DNA from 2 places in the Lactococcus sp. S64 genome. Region 2 is predicted to be linked to the other one. Evidence: riboswitches for the same ligand, from Rfam matches in the RefSeq annotation. Region 2 holds a riboswitch; the other holds the start of a gene.
The links. A riboswitch is a leader RNA that binds a small molecule or an ion and turns the genes downstream of it on or off. The one in region 2 is predicted to bind thiamine pyrophosphate.

Region 1 (3,422 bases), on a different contig from region 2:
CACCAGAGTTTTAAAAAGCGACGATAGGTAAATTGTTTATAATAAAGCAAATCAAGCAACAACAAAACAAGCGCTAAGCCAGAAATGATTAGCAGGTAGTATGGAATGATGCTGATACTTGTAACATTTTTAGAAAAAATTTGCATCCCTAAGATGAGAAATAGTGTAAAAACATCTGGAATTTTTAGTTTGCGATTGGTTAAGTGACGAAGTCTAAAAAACTTGAAAATGAAAACCAATGCAATAAAGACAATAAGGGGATAAAGCGCCATAAGTACTTTTATAAACATAGACTAATTGTATCGGTTTTGCCTTAGTTTGTAAAGTATTTATTTGTGTGAGAAAGTGCACGAATAAGTGCTAAGCCAAAGATAGTAACAAGGACAGCTTTAATAAATTCAACAATGACAAATGGTGTGAATCCAAGCTTTAAGGCCAATGACCAGTCGACATTGGTAAAAAATTTGAGCCACAATGTTCCGATAACTAACATAAGCAGGTGTCCTACAATATTTATGATAAAAGCAGGGATGGTCTTATAATTAATTTGATGAAGGCCAAAAGAAATAAGGGTTCCCATTATTAAAAAGGCAATTAGAAAACCACCTGTTGGACCAAAAAGAACCGCAATTCCTGATGTCCCTCCAGTGAATACGGGAATTCCAATAAATCCTAGCAGGAGATAGAGTAAGATAGCAAAAAAAGTTTCACGCGCTTTTAGTACTGTGGCAACAAGTCCTACGGCAAGTGTTTGTAAGGTGACGGGCACAATACCAATTGGGATAAACAGAGGAGAGAGAACCGCAATAATTGCTGCACCAAGAGCAATTAGGGTTAAAGAATATAATTTTGTATTTTGCATTAAGAATCCTTTGTTTTATGTATAAAATAAAATATACTAAAAAAGAAGAATTTTTGCAAACTCTTGCTCTAATAAACAAAAAATTACTGACAGAAATTCTGTCAGTAATTTTATTCTCTAATTTCGACAAATTGAGCATGAACAAAGTCAGCGAGAACTTTAGGAGCGATTTTTATGCTACGCCCAACTTCGCCAGCTGAACAAACGATAAAGTCGTGCTCTAAGGCAATAGAATCAATAAAAATTGGGAATTTTTTATTTTGCCAAATCCCTACAGGATTATTTGCACCGTGAATATAACCTGTCGTTTTTTGCAAGTCTTTTTGAGGAATCATGCTTACTTTTTTATTGCCCGAAACTTTGGCCAATTTTTTTTCTGATAAATGCTCTGTCAGTGGAAGAATACCAATGACAGGACCAGTTTTATCGCCGATTAGTGCTAGGGTTTTATAAATATCACTGCGACTGATATCCACAGGGAGGCTATTACTTTCTAAAGCGTTAATTGCAAGTCCAGTATGCTCAATTTTTGCCTTATCAAGAATTTGTTCTACAAGTGTTTTCTTTAATTTTTGCTTTTTAGACATAGCTTTATTATAGAAGAATTTATGCTGACTGACAAGATAAAGTAATTTTACTGACAGATTTTATTTTTTGTAAAAGTTACTGACAGATTTTATTAGTAATTGCTATAAATGAAAAGTTTGGGGAATTTTTTGACGAAAATGATCAAAATGACAAATGCAGCAATAGCAGTAAAAATTGCACTGATTCCATTGACAGCAAGAGAATAAGCCACGGCTCCCCAGCCTTTCCAAGCGTATTGGCTCCAGAAAATGATTCCGGCAATAAAATGGAAGAAGTATTTAAGAAGAACAGCAACAAAAGTTCCCAAAAGAACTGGTGCAAGTTTTAGAGGGACTGTTTTTTGGCGGAAAAGTCCAGCAATTCCAAGTGAAACAGGGGCGATGAGATATTCAAGGAAGGCTTGAGACAAGGTTAAAATATAAGCGTGCCCAGTAATCATTGACAGAATTCCCCAGATTAATCCACCGACAAGTCCAGCTGTTAGGCCGCGACGAAAACTGAGAATAAGAATTGGGATACAGGCGATTTCAACAATAATCCAGCAATAAACAGTATTTGGAATAAGGCTGATGATGAAGGCGAGTGCCGCCATGAAGGCAATTTCCGTTAACAAACGGACATTGAACTTAGAATTAGACATAAAAAAACTCCTTTTTGATGCGCACAAAAGGAGGGTTAGAAATTAGACATTTGTCTTAACACATTCCTACGCTGGCATTACCCAGATCAGGTCAGATGGTATTTCTCGCTACTGACAGTTTTGTCAATAGACCCATTGTGCAAATATTTATTTTTACTCATTAAGTTTAGCACATTTTAAGTTGAAAAGCATTTTTTTAAGATTGTTAATCTATTTTATAAATTAAACTTAAAAAATATTTAAGGCAACATAAAAAATCAATAATTCAAAAAAAACGAAAGTCTGTTAGAATAAGTCTATACACAAATTCGGACAAAATAAAAGCGGTCGAGTAAGTAATTGTGAAGGTCAGCACAGAGAGCTTGTAGCGGTGAGAGCAAGCCTGAGTGAAGCAATGAAAATGGCTTGATAAGCGTAGCAAGAGTAAGGTTTAACTAAGCTCTTGACGGAATGGTTCTCGTTATTGAACTTGAAAGTTGCCTTTGGAATCTGAAAATTTTCAGTGAACTAAAAAGTGCTTAAATCAAGAATGGTACCACGATATAGCTCGTTTCTTTATATGAAATGAGCTATTTTTATTTAGCATGAGCGCTTTATCTTGAAGAATTTGTTTAGATTTAGAAAAATTAACAGGTGCACGGTTAATTTTTCTAATAGATGTAAAAGTTTATCAAAAGGGGAATAATTGATTTTGAAAAATAAATCAATTAGAAAAAAGGGAGAAGAAATGAATCCAAGAAACAGAAATATTTTAATTGTCGTTATTGTTGTTGTAATTGTTGCTATCGCTGCATTTTTCGGTTTTAATCATAAATCTGGTGAAAGTAAAACGGCAAATAAAACTGTGAATATTGGAATAATGACAGGAACAAAAGAAGATGATGCCATTTGGTCAACTGTTTCTAAAACAGCTAAAGATAAATATGGAATTACTTTAAAATTCACTCATTTTACAGATTATACACAACCAAATACAGCTTTGAAAAACGGCGATATTGATTTGAATGCCTTCCAACATTATGCTTTCTTGAATGCTTGGAATAAAGCTAATGACGGTGATTTGAAAGCAATTGGTAATACAACAATTTCACCAATTCGTCTTTATTCTAAAAAAATTACTTCATTGAGCCAAATTAAATCAGGAGATACAATTGCAGTACCTAATGACGCTTCAAATGAAAGTCGCGCACTTTATGTCTTGAAGAATGCTGGTTTGATTGGCCTTTCTGTATCAGGTGACACACTTGCGACGGTCAAAGATATTAATTCAAATCCAAAAAATTTGGTCATTAAAGAATTAGATGCGGCACAAACACCGCGTGCGCTTGATTC
Region 2 (3,422 bases):
ATAAAAGAAACAGCAGCTTTCTGAGCTACTCCTTGTAGTCTTTTTGCTACTTCTAATCGTTGATTATTATTTTTATAAATTGTTCCCTTATCACGAAATTGATAAACCGTTACTCCACTTTTTATGATTACAGAAATTTTATCGATTGCATCATCAATTGAAAGTTTTTGAAAATCTTGTGGGCCAGCAATAAAATACGCCCTCAGGTCTAAAATTTTATTTCTCATTAATTGTCACCCAATGGTTTAACGGTCCATGACCGTGACCAACATTAATTGTTTGTGAAATAGCTTCAGTAATAAACAATTTAGCTTTTGGCATCACTTCTTTTAAATCTTCTTCTAAAGCTAAATGAGCTGTAATATAAGAAGAAAGTGTATCTCCGGTTCCGTGTGTTCTTTCTGTCAGTAATCTTTTAGAGTCATAAGTACTGACAGAACCATCTGTCATCAATAAATAATCTCTGACCAGTTCTCCATTACCATGTCCCCCTTTAATCAGCACATTTTTAGCACCTAACTTTTGAATATCATGAAGGGCTTTTAAAATTTTCTTTTCGTCAGTAATTTTATAGCCACACATAACCTCTGCCTCTTCCAAATTGGGAGTGACCAATTCTGCTAAAGGTAATAATTCATTTTTTATCAAATCAATGGCTTCTCTTGTCAAAAGAATTGCCCCGCCTTTAGCCACCATTACCGGATCCACCACCAAATGCTTCGGTTTATATTTTTTCAAGCCTTGAATTACCGCTTCAACTTGAGCAGTATCAAAAAGTGCCCCCGTTTTAGCTGCCGAAATTTCCAAATCAGAAAATACTGAGTCAAATTGAGCCAAAATAAAAGCTTTATTTGTCGGTAAAATTTCTTGTACTCCATAGGTATTTTGCGCTGTCAACCCTGTCACAATTGTTGCCGAATATACTTTTTGATTATGAAAAGTTTTTAGGTCAGCATTAATACCAGCCCCACCAGAAGAATCAATTCCAGCGATTGTCACAACTTGAGAAACATCAATCATTTCTTCTTCTCCCTTATATAACCTCTTGCGTCGCTTGATAAATTTTATCAAGAAGACGATTCACAAAATTTCCTGGTAGATTTTCTACTTGCTCAGTAGCTTTCACACCAGATTCACCGAAGAATTCTGTCGCTTCATAAGCCGCCTTAAATAAATCATCAGATACAGCCGCAAAAGTTCCAACAATTGCTGACAACATATCCCCACAGCCAACATTAATTTTAAAAAGTGGACTATCAGTTTCAACAAATAATTCCTCAAACCCATTAGAAATAACATCAACTTTTCCAGTTTGAATAATGACTGCCCCTGTTTTTTGAGCAGCAACTCGCGCGTGCTCAACTTCTAAATTTGACTCAAGTGCATCAATTCCTTTGTTCAAGCTTTCTTTATCAGCAAACCAAGCAATTTCTGCTGAATTCCCACGAATGATATCAAATTTTACCTCCTGCATTAATCTTTTGACAAAATTTGCTCTAAAAGGGACATTGACAGCAACTGGGTCCAAAATTAAAGGTTTGTGCTTTTGATTTGCTAACTGACAAATAGTCAAAAAAAGCGGATAATCCTTTTCTGAAATGGTTCCAATATTAACCACTACAGCATCTGCAATTTCAACTAAAGTTTCACTTTCTGAAATTTCCGCAGTCATTAATGGTGAACCACCAGCAAAACTAATCGCATCCGCAACTCTTTGTGGAGTTACAAAATTCGCTAAATTTAAGATAAGTGGTTGTTTTTCTTGAATCTTTTCTAAAATTGACATCAAAAAACTCCTTTATAGACACAAGGAGGGCTCTAGTATGATAAGAAAGTAAGCTAAAAGATTTTCATAAAGAAAATACAATTAAAACTCGGACACATTCTTACGCAGGTCTTAACCTGTTCAAGTCTGATGGTCTTTCTCAACCGGTAATTTTAGTTTTTACCAGTACCCATTGTGTTATTGATTTATTTTTAAAACTACAACTACTTTAACATATTTAAACTAAAAAAACTAATTTCGCAAATATACAAAAGAAAAAACCTAGCCCAAAAGGCAGGTTTTTCTTATTTTTTATACTCATCAATATGAGGGTCAACACTTTCTTCTTGACGATTAGTTTTTACCCAATCATTTTTAGAGTTGAAATATCGAATGGCTGACTGTGGATAAATTTGAGTTAAAATAAGTAGAAATTTCGTCAGATTAACCGTATCTTTCACTACATCCCACACCCTTGTTTTTTCTTGCGACTTCTCTTTATTATAAAGAATAGCCCATACAAAATTGACTACAATAATATAAATGGACATTAGTATAAAAAGAATTAATACAATTCTGAGCGGTTCAGTAATTCCAGTTAATATAAGTGAATTAACAATCATTATCATTGTATAAATTACAATAATATATTCAATTCCCATTAACCAAGGTTTCAGTAGGGTCATCAGTAATTCAAACTTCTGTTTATTCTGCAATTTTTTTGACCGAATCGTCGGTAAAATATATTTTGAAGATTGGATATTTCCCTGCGCCCATCGCACTCGTTGTTTAACCAAAGCTTCATTATCATTGATAATCCCTGTTTGTTCAATGTAAATATCATCAAATTGAGCATTTTTAACTTCAATATCTGACAGAAACAGACGGGTTGATAAATCAAAATCTTCCACAAGAGAATCTGTCCAAGGATCCTCATTTAGGGCTTGAAGAGTACTCAATTTACAGAATTGACCATTTCCACCAAAGGCAACCGTATTGGTCAAACTTCGAAAAGACTGTGTAGCATTGATAATTTCAGAAAATTCGAGATCCTGAGAAGCATCTTTAAGTAAATTTGCAACACGAACTTTTGATTGTAAACCGGTAAGTTTATCATCATGATTAAAGGCACAATTAACTTTTTCAAAGTAATTATGATCAAGTTTTGTATCAGCATCGATGATCGCAATAAGAACATCCTCAGGAGCAATTCCTGCTTCTTGAATTTGTTCACTAATTTGATAGTAAGCCCAATTGAGCGCTACTCCTTTCCCCTGCTGTGCATTAGGTTTCAATCGTTTTAATACATTTAATCTAGAATCCTTAAGTTCAGAAATTTTTTCCAATGTGTGATCATCACTTGCATCATCAATAACTGTTACCACTAGATTTTCGTAATCATTTTTTAAAATACTTTTTAAAGTTGTTTGAATCACTAATTCTTCATTCAGACATGGGATTAAAACATAGATATGGAACTGCTTTTTTAGTCCTTCATTTTTTAAAGTAAGAGCGTTAATTCTTTGTCTTTTACTATAAGAATACCAAAGAATGAAGACTTCCACAGTATAATAAAGAAAAACAAAAATTGAAAAAAGAAAGAAAATATAATTGATACGGTCAAAAACATCTGCAAAAATATAACTATTTTCCCAAT

Region 1: linked by a shared signal. The riboswitch ahead of thiT (energy-coupled thiamine transporter ThiT) and the one ahead of thiM (hydroxyethylthiazole kinase) in region 2 are both predicted to bind thiamine pyrophosphate.

The regions. Positions count from the first base shown of each region.
Region 1 covers NZ_JACVUQ010000004.1:164,640-168,061, reverse strand. The annotation lists gene IAE51_RS06165 (DUF3397 domain-containing protein) at 1-290, opposite strand, end outside; gene IAE51_RS06160 (biotin transporter BioY) at 314-862, opposite strand; gene IAE51_RS06155 (aminoacyl-tRNA deacylase) at 973-1,449, opposite strand; gene thiT (energy-coupled thiamine transporter ThiT) at 1,542-2,090, opposite strand; TPP riboswitch at 2,137-2,236, opposite strand; gene IAE51_RS06145 (MetQ/NlpA family ABC transporter substrate-binding protein) at 2,818-3,422, shown strand, end outside.
Region 2 covers NZ_JACVUQ010000001.1:348,685-352,106, forward strand. The annotation lists gene thiE (thiamine phosphate synthase) at 1-227, opposite strand, end outside; gene thiD (bifunctional hydroxymethylpyrimidine kinase/phosphomethylpyrimidine kinase) at 217-1,020, opposite strand; gene thiM (hydroxyethylthiazole kinase) at 1,034-1,786, opposite strand; TPP riboswitch at 1,867-1,969, opposite strand; gene IAE51_RS01650 (glycosyltransferase) at 2,071-3,422, opposite strand, start outside.